One region of the Bacillus spongiae genome, then DNA from elsewhere that is predicted to be linked to it. Evidence: riboswitches for the same ligand, from Rfam matches in the RefSeq annotation. Region 1 holds a riboswitch; each other region holds the start of a gene.
The links. Region 1 has a riboswitch for S-adenosylmethionine ahead of metK (methionine adenosyltransferase). Riboswitches for the same ligand answer to the same signal wherever they lie in the genome.

Region 1 (3,284 bases):
CAATAAAACCATTATTTTTCTTGTACATCTATCATTCTTATACATACCTTTCGCAGGCTTTATATTGCTATTATTCTTTGACTATCACTTTTTATTTAATGAAAAATGTAAGAAGCTGATTTTTATCATAATATTTCTTCAAACCCGTCTGTCTCTTGAAACGCTTACTTTATATGTATGGCTTTCAAATGAAAAATCTTCAAATTCCCTTTAAGGTTCTAGACAATTTTTGTTACACTATTTTTATTACTATACAAAGGAGACATACAATGATCTATCCTTACCATGATTCATATCCTACTATCTCCTCCTCTTCCTTTATTGCTGATTATGTGACCATATCAGGGGATGTAACCATTGGAGAAGAATCTAGCATTTGGTTTAATACCGTTATTCGCGGGGATGTCGCCCCAACAATTATTGGGCAAAAAGTAAATGTACAAGATAATTGCGTCCTTCATCAAAGTCCCAATAACCCTCTTATTTTAGAAGATGAAGTTACAGTAGGACATTCTGTCATTCTTCACAGTTGTAAAATTAGAAAGAAAGCACTCATCGGCATGGGTTCAATTATATTAGATAATGCTGAAATAGGTGAAGGAGCATTCATTGGGGCAGGAAGCCTGGTTCCACAAGGTAAAGTAATCCCACCAAACACACTAGCATTTGGAAGACCTGCTAAAGTCATTCGTGAACTGACAAATGATGATATTGAAGACATGAAAAGAATTTCACGTGAATACGCAGAAAAAGCTCAATACTATAAAAAGCTACAAAAATAAAAAAGAGCGAAAAAAAATAAACTGCCCCCCAATTGTTAGACACATACTCTAATAATTGGAGGTGCAGTTCAAAATCGCTTTTTTTATTAATTTAACGCTTGGTCCTTTAATGTACTTGCTTTATCTGTACGCTCCCAAGGTAAATCAAGGTCATTTCGGCCAAAGTGACCATATGCTGCCGTTTGTTTATATATAGGACGACGTAAATCAAGCATTTTAATAATGCCTGCTGGTCGTAAATCAAAATTATGACGGACAACTTCAATTAATTTATCTTCATTCACTTTACCTGTGCCAAATGTATCGATTGAAATAGAAACTGGCTGTGCAACACCAATCGCATAAGCAAGCTGCACTTCGCATTTATCTGCTAAACCAGCTGCCACTATATTTTTGGCAACGTAACGGGCAGCATAAGCAGCTGAACGGTCTACTTTTGTGGCATCCTTACCTGAAAATGCACCGCCGCCGTGACGTGCATACCCACCATAAGTATCTACAATAATTTTTCTTCCAGTTAATCCTGCATCTCCTTGAGGACCACCGATAACGAAACGTCCAGTTGGGTTAATAAAATACTTTGTTTCATCATCAATTAGCTCTTTTGGAACAATCGGATTAATAACATACTCTTTTAGATTACGTTGAATTTGCTCCAAACTTACTTCTGGGTGATGTTGAGTAGAAATAACAATCGTATCAATACGAACAGGTTGATTGTTCTCATCATACTCTACCGTTACTTGTGTTTTTCCATCTGGACGTAGGTATGGTAAAATCTCTTCCTTACGAACCTCTGTTAATCGACGGGCTAATTTATGAGCTAAAGAAACTGGTAAAGGCATAAGTTCATTTGTTTCATTACATGCAAAACCAAACATTAAACCTTGGTCACCTGCACCAATTGCCTCAATTTCTTCATCTGTCATTTGTCCTTCACGTGCTTCTAATGCTTTGTCGACACCCATCGCAATATCAGCAGACTGCTCATCAATTGATGTTAAAACAGCACATGTTTCTGCATCGAATCCATATTTAGCACGTGTATAACCAATCCCTTTCACGGTTTCACGAACAATTTTAGGAATATCAACGTAAGTATTTGTTGTAATTTCACCTGATACTAGTACAAGTCCAGTCGTGACAGATGTCTCACACGCCACACGTGCATTTGGGTCCTTTGCTAAAATGGCGTCTAGAATAGAATCCGAAATTTGATCACAAATTTTATCTGGATGTCCTTCTGTTACAGATTCTGAAGTAAATAAATGGCGTTTCTCAGTCAATCTATATTCCTCCCTTAAAGTTAATTACAGTACTTAAAACGAAATCACTCTTTTGTTCTCTCGTCCTCAGACTGCAAAATTAATCTTCACGGTACTCATTCCCCTAATAGTATGAAATAAAGGTTAGGTTTTTAGTCGCAGACCTCAATAAAATAGCTCTGCTGAAGGGCTCAAATGAATCGTTTACATTCATAAGAAAAAACCTTTCCAAATTTAAAAATGAGGAAAGGTTTTGAATTCTACATCGAGCCTTTCACTCTTATCGATCAAGGGTTACCTTGCAGGTTAGCACCTTTCTCAGTAAGGACGTAGAAATACATTCCTTGAGTAGGTTGCTGGGTTTCATTGGGCCCGTCCCTCCACCAGCTCGGAATAAGAGTATCCGTTCAAATTTCAATAATATCTAATCCATATCATAGTGTCAACTACTTTATCATTATTTTATGTCTTTTCATCGTTAACGGACTATAATAAAAAATTATCTTTACACAAAATGAAGGATAGACTGAAGAAATCTCGGAAGACTCACCACTTTCACTCATGATAAATGGCTGCCATATACTCTTTTCTACGATTCATTTATACATCATATTTATCCAATTTACCTTTAACGCAAACTTCCCTTCTACATAATTTATATAGTAATTCATCTATTTTATTGACAATTCCATGACAAATTGGAAAAGATTAAGAAAATAAAGTCAATAGTATAGACTAATAAGTTGAATGTGTTATACTAATTAAAGAGGAACAAAGGGGTATTAAAATAAAGACAAAGGAAGGGTTAAATATGAATTCAGTGAGCATGTCTAGTGAATTAACAGAATTATTATTAGGTGAAAATATACAAACACAACTATCTGTACCAACTCTAGTTGAAAAAGTACTTCACCGCAATGAAGGGGTACTAACAGCTTCAGGCGCTGTACGTGCAGAAACAGGGAAGTACACTGGACGCTCTCCGAAAGATAAATACATCGTTGAAGAAGGTTCGTCAAGTAACAAAATTGATTGGGGTTCAGTTAACCAGCCGATTTCCCCAGAAAAATTTGATCAATTATATCATAAAGTCATCAAGCACCTCGAAGAAAGAAATGAAGTGTTTGTATTCAAAGGTTTCGCAGGCGCAGACCATAAACATAGAATGCCCATTCAAGTAATTAACGAATATGCATGGCATAATTTATTTGCTCAACAACTTTTCATTCGTCCTAAT
Region 2 (3,284 bases), on a different contig from region 1:
CAGCCCGATGGGAATGAACAATATCACGAATCGTTACGGGGGGAAAGGTAAGTCGATAAGGTTCATTTGTTAATGTATTAATGGACATTGGGCCACTACTACCATGACAGCCTCCCAAAACATTTAACGTAATCACTTGAAACCGGTCCGTATCTATCGTTTTTTTCGGACCAATTACCTCATGCCACCACCCCGGATTCTTCTCCGTTCCGGCTGCTCGATGATCACCTGTTAGAGCATGACAAATGAGAATAAATGGGTTATGCTCCTCACCAACCCATTCATAGGCAATTTCCACCTTAGATAGTTCCGTTCCGTCCTGAAAGCAAAAATTATTGAGAATGACTTTTCCTTCTCTTCTCACCTTGCCCCTCCTTATGATTGCGGGATTGTCGAGGTGAATTTTTTGGCTTTTAGTATGGCATCGGATAAGTCTGCTATTAAATCATTTTTTGATTCCAACCCTACCGACAAGCGAATTAACTCTTCCGTGACGCCTGTCGTTAACATTTCATCTACACTTAACTGTTGATGAGTCGTTGAAGCAGGGTGAATAATGAGCGATTTTGCATCCCCTACATTTGCAACATGCGACCATAAATTGACGGAGTCGATAATAGTTCTACCTACTTCTCGCCCACCTTTAATGCCAAAATTAACAATTGATCCATACCCGGTTTTTAGGTACTTCTCTGCTAGCGGCTTTGTTTGATGAGATGCTAAGCCAGGATACGAAACCCAAGCAACATCTTCATGTTTTTCCAAATACTGAGCTATAGAAAAGGCATTATCGTTATGACGGTCCATCCGCAAGTGTAAAGTTTCAAGTCCTTGTAAAAGTAAAAAGGCATTTTGAGGACTTAAGCACGCCCCTATATCTCGTAATAGTTGAACACGAAGTTTAATAATAAAAGCGGCTTCCCCAATATCTGTCGCATACCTCAAACCATGATAGCTCGAATCAGGTTCTGTAAGTCCTGGGAATTTCCCATTTGTCCAATCAAATTTTCCCCCATCTACGACAATACCCCCAATCGCTGTTCCGTGTCCCCCAATCCACTTCGTGGCGGAATGAACGACAATATCCGCCCCATACTTAAGTGGTTGACAAAGGTATGGCGTAGCAAATGTATTATCTATAATGAGGGGGACACCACATTCATGAGCAATATCAGCAACCTTTTCCACATCTAAAACATCTAAGCTCGGATTTCCAATAATTTCTCCAAACACCGCTTTCGTCTTTGGCGTAATGGCTTGGCGAAAATTTTCTGGATTTGCTGGGTCAACAAACCTTACATTAATCCCATATTTCGGTAAAGTAGTTGAAAATAAATTATATGTTCCGCCGTATAAGGAAGAAGCTGCGACAACCTCATCGCCAGCATGAGCAATATTTAATATAGCTAATGATATTGCTGCCATACCTGATGAAACAGCAAGCGCTCCTACTCCTCCCTCTAATAATGCCAACCGTTTTTCCAATACATCAACCGTTGGATTTCCAATGCGCGTATAAATGTTCCCTGGCTCTTGTAAAGCAAACAGCTTTGCAGCGTGGTCACAATTGTCAAATACAAAAGAAGTAGTCTGATAAATCGGCACAGCTCTCGATCCTGTCGTAGCATCTGGAGTCTGACCTCCGTGCAGTAATAACGTCTCAACCTCAAATGTTTTTTCTGTCATCTTTATTCCTCCTTAAGAGATTCTAAAGTCGATGGCCAATGACATAGTCGGATGGGGAAAAATGAGCGTGGAGAGTAAAAAAGAACAGTAAAAAACCCTCTTCCGTAAGAAGAGGGCAAACTTACAAACTCCTCCTCTCATCTTCCAGGTTATGACCTGTAGGATTTAGCACCTTTTCAAGTGTTGTTCACTTGAAGGTTGCCGGGCTTCGCAGGGCCTATTCCCTCCGCCACTCTCGATAAGAGTATTAAATTGTAATCATTATTCATGGCTTATAAAGATTATAGAGTATGACTGTGTTAACGTCAATCATTTATTCTGAATTTTCTAATAAATATTCTTTCATTCACTGCTTACTTGAACCCTTTTGCATCTTTATATGTGAGAGAGCATCTTGGAATTGCTTCACAATATCCTCTTCTTCTTCAATTCCTACCGATATACGCACAACTCTTTCGTTAATGCCGAGTTCTTCCTGAGCTTCTTTTGGCAAAGCTCGATGACTCGTTCCAAGCGGATAAGAAACGGTCGTTTCAACTCCTGCTAAAGAAGGAACAATTTTAATCCAACTTAACGAAGTGAAAAACACGCTCATATCGACGCCTTCTACTAATTCAATTGTGACAATGGCTCCATTTCCTTTATGGGACAGCCCATCTGGATAGTAAACCTTTTTTATTTTATTATGTTGCCTTAAGGATTGTGCTAATCGTTCCGCATTTCTGGCCTGCTGATTCATGCGAAGAGCCAGTGTCTTCACCCCTCTAGAAGCAAGCCATGCTTCAAAAGGGCTTAAATTAAGGCCAAGATTAACCACCTTTTCCCGAACCTTTCCCATCAGCTGCTCACCCCCGATGATTACTCCTGCAGTCACATCACTATGGCCCCCTATGTATTTTGTCGCACTATGGACAACTACATCTGCTCCTAGCTTATATGGCTGTACAAAATAAGGTGTCGAAAACGTATTATCAATCATTAAACTGAGTTCATGTTGTTTTGCCAACGTCGATAAATGGGCAATGTTTTCAATCCGCAGGAAAGGATTTGTTACGGTTTCTGAGAATAGGAGCTTCGTTTCCTTACGAATAGCCTTTACGATTTCCTGCTTATTAGCAAAATCAACAAATGAGACACTTATTCCAAATGCGCTTAGCTCAGTAGCTAAGAGATGATACGTGCCACCGTACAAATCCTTTGCTGCAATAAGGTGATCTCCAGCTTGAGCAATTCCTAAAATTCCCGCTAAGATGGCACCAAGTCCAGATGATGCAGCGACGCCACTCGGCGCCCCCTCTAACCCAGCCACCGTCTGCCCTAATTCATCTGTATTCGGATTCCCTACCCTTGAATATAAATAAGGTGATTCACCTGTATAATAGCTTTCCAGTTCTTCTAAGGAAGAAAAAGAGAAAACGGAGGTTTGATAGATGGGAGTTGCTTTACTCTGAATGTTTCTCGTTTGTTTATATCCATGCACGACTTTTGAACCAAACTTCATCTTATCTCCACCTTCTAAATTGTAGTGTATGTTTGTTATTGTCAATCGAACCTAAGCAAAACTGGAATAGCCCGCTCTTTTCCTATTATGAACTCTT
Region 3 (3,284 bases), on a different contig from region 1:
ATGAATTTGAGAGAAAATGATACAAAATTGGACAAGCGATGAGTTCAAGAAACATATAGAAAATAAAGAAGTTATTTGTTTATATTTGTATACACCTATGTGTGGTACGTGTCAAGTAGCAGGGAAGATGCTTGAGGTAACAAACGAGCTTCTTCCCTCTCTGGATATAGGGAAAATGGATTTAAATTATGCACCTGAACTAGCCGATGAATATGGTATTGAGAGTGTCCCATGCTTATTAACATTTGTTAATGGAATGATTCAAGAAAAGGTCTATGCATTTCAATCAGTGCCGTTTCTTTACGAAAAGCTATTAACTGTAAAAGCGTAAAAAACAAGGATGAATCGTTGTTTTTTTGTTATGCGCTTTTCTTTTCCGCTTGTATTTTCGTCATGTGACTTACTAAGGTTGCCTCCCAATCTAATTGCTACTATTCATTCTATAATAAGGTGAATCATTAAGGTTTTCGGTAGGACAACAAACGAAAACATCATGTGAAAATACTACAAAAGACACGATTGAATATTGATTGTATAATACCCCTTTTTATCTTTTTCAAATTTCATAGAAAGTTGTCGATTAAATCTAAAAGGAATCTCCCCGATTTTGAGGAATAATATGTATGATGCCACAAAATAGGGAGGTTTTCTTTTGAGAGAACAATTGAATCGCTTCATTCATGCTTATGAGTTAAGACCCCACGTGCAACAATTAATGCCTCATAGCCCCTTTTGCCTATTGCTTCAAACGGAAGAAGAAACGTGGTTCTTAAAATGGCAGGAGAAAAAGGTAGAAATTCTTTCTGAATATAACCATCAGCCGAACATTACACTCATAGGATCTCAAGAGAACTTTACCGTATTATTTTCAGCTAGACAAAAGCTCTCAACCCTTGTGACACTTGAGCTGCTAAATTATAACGGGCGCTATCGAGATTACTTGCGAATGGAATCGATCCTGTGGCTTTGCGGATAAAGGGTAAATGTGGAAGAATAAAAACTATTGACACAACAAAAAATATCATGTTAGAATCACAAACATAAATTAATTATTTAAAAATGAACGACAAGTAAAATTAAATATAGTGATAAGACTCTTATCCAGAGAGGTGGAGGGATGTGCCCTATGAAACCCGGCAACCATCAACGATTACGTTGAAATGGTGCCAATTCACACGAAACACGGATAGTGTTTCGGCAGATGAGAGAAAGGAATATTCATTTTTGCCTTTCTGCTCTTTTGCAGAAAGGCATTTTTTATTCTATCAGACAAATACTAACCTAGAAGCACAGAAGAGAAGATTGGAAAGTGGGTGATGGAGTTGATCTCCATTTCGAATGTAAAGAAAGTTTTTAATACAAAATCTGGGACTATTACAGCTGTTGATAATGTAAATCTTCAAATCCAAAAAGGAGAAATTTTTGGAATGATTGGGTACAGTGGTGCAGGAAAAAGTACATTGCTGCGAATGTTGAATGGTCTAGAAGTACCTACAACAGGTGAGGTTCAGATTAATAATAAAATAATATCAAAAATAACAGGGAAAGACTTAAGGAAAGCACGCCAAAGAATATCGATGATTTTTCAGCATTTTAATCTTTTATGGTCTCGAACAGTTGCTGAAAATATTGCATTCCCTCTTGAGATTGCTGGTGTTGATAAACCACAAAGAGAGAGAAGAGTCGCGGAGCTGATTAAGTTAGTCGGTTTAGAAGGAAGAGAGGCTGCTTACCCTTCGCAACTTAGTGGAGGACAAAAGCAACGTGTTGGCATTGCTAGAGCACTAGCAAATAATCCACAGGTGTTATTATGTGACGAAGCAACTTCCGCTCTCGATCCTGAAACGACGGACAGCATACTAAATTTATTAGTGGAAATTAATAAACAGCTAGGCTTAACAATTGTTTTAATTACACATGAGATGCACGTCATTAAGAAAATCTGTCATCGAGTAGCCGTGTTGGAAGATGGGAAGGTTGTTGAGATGGGAGATGTACTAGATGTATTTCAACACCCAAAACAGAAGATTACTAAACGTTTTGTTCAACAAATTAGTGAACAAGAGGAGACGAGTGAAACGATCCAACACTTACTTGGTCAATATCCAAATGGGAAAGTAATAAAATTAACTTTTATTGAAGCATCTGCAGAGCAGCCTGTTATTACCTCCCTAATTAGAAAATATAAAATCAATGTGAATATTCTTCAAGGGAATATTGCCCATACCCAAAAAGGACCGTATGGAACACTAATTCTTCATCTAGCGGGAGATAGTGACGAAATAGGAGAAGCCCTTCATTACCTTGATGAACAAAACGTAGGGGTGGAGGTGATTACAGCATGATTGAAACGTTATTTCCAAATGTGGAATGGGACAATATGTGGGAAGCTACATTAGAAACATTATATATGACAGGAATGGCGGTAAGTATTACCTTCATCCTTGGTACGATGTTAGGACTCATTTTATTTTTAACTTCACAGGGAAATTTATGGGAACAGAAATTTGTTTACTCTTTAACAAGTGCTGTGGTGAATGTGTTCCGATCTATTCCTTTTATTATTTTAATTGTTTTACTGATTCCCTTTACTAAAATTTTATTAGGTACCATTCGTGGTGCAAATGCAGCACTTCCTGCACTGATTATCGGGGCAGCACCGTTTTATGCAAGGATGGTTGAGCTCGCACTTCGAGAAATTAATAAAGGTGTTATTGAAGCAGCAAGGTCAATGGGAGCCAAAACATTTACAATCATTTGGAAAGTACTTTTACCAGAATCCCTGCCTGCGCTCATATCAGGGTTAACCGTAACGGCCATTGCTTTAGTTGGATATACAGCCATGGCGGGAGTGATTGGAGCAGGTGGTCTAGGAAACTTAGCCTATTTAGATGGATTTCAACGAAGTAGAGATGATGTCACTTTAATGGCAACCATCATTATTTTAATTATTGTGTTCGCCCTCCAAGCAATTGGAGATGTCATAACTAAAAGAATAGACAAAAGATAAGGAGAGGTTCAACATGAAAAAATGGATTAAAGGATTAGCAATAGGAAGTGTTTTAACTTTAGCTGCTTGCGGAAATGGTGATGAAGCTGAGAATAAAATTGTGGTTGGAGCGTCAAACGTACCTCATGCTGAAATTTTAGAAAAGGCAGTACCTTTATTAGAGGAGAAAGGCTATGAACTTGAAATTGAAACATATCAAGATTATATTTTGCCGAACCAAGATTTAGACAATGGAGATTTAGATGCGAATTATTTTCAACACATTCCTTATTTA

Region 2: it holds a riboswitch for S-adenosylmethionine, as region 1 does, so the genes downstream of both, WAK64_RS11245 (O-acetylhomoserine aminocarboxypropyltransferase/cysteine synthase family protein) here and metK (methionine adenosyltransferase) in region 1, are expected to answer to the same signal.
Region 3: it holds a riboswitch for S-adenosylmethionine, as region 1 does, so the genes downstream of both, WAK64_RS12435 (methionine ABC transporter ATP-binding protein) here and metK (methionine adenosyltransferase) in region 1, are expected to answer to the same signal.

The regions. Positions count from the first base shown of each region.
Region 1 covers NZ_JBBAXC010000016.1:33,141-36,424, reverse strand. Annotated here, with positions in the region: gene WAK64_RS17230 (gamma carbonic anhydrase) at 270-782, shown strand; gene metK (methionine adenosyltransferase) at 869-2,068, opposite strand; SAM riboswitch class I at 2,325-2,447, opposite strand; gene pckA (phosphoenolpyruvate carboxykinase (ATP)) at 2,859-3,284, shown strand, end outside.
Region 2 covers NZ_JBBAXC010000008.1:83,845-87,128, reverse strand. Annotated here, with positions in the region: gene metX (homoserine O-acetyltransferase MetX) at 1-364, opposite strand, end outside; gene WAK64_RS11245 (O-acetylhomoserine aminocarboxypropyltransferase/cysteine synthase family protein) at 376-1,686, opposite strand; SAM riboswitch class I at 1,821-1,931, opposite strand; gene WAK64_RS11240 (trans-sulfuration enzyme family protein) at 2,033-3,187, opposite strand.
Region 3 covers NZ_JBBAXC010000009.1:147,921-151,204, reverse strand. Annotated here, with positions in the region: gene WAK64_RS12445 (thioredoxin family protein) at 17-331, shown strand; gene WAK64_RS12440 (hypothetical protein) at 653-976, shown strand; SAM riboswitch class I at 1,095-1,208, shown strand; gene WAK64_RS12435 (methionine ABC transporter ATP-binding protein) at 1,323-2,345, shown strand; gene WAK64_RS12430 (methionine ABC transporter permease) at 2,342-3,010, shown strand; gene WAK64_RS12425 (MetQ/NlpA family ABC transporter substrate-binding protein) at 3,024-3,284, shown strand, end outside.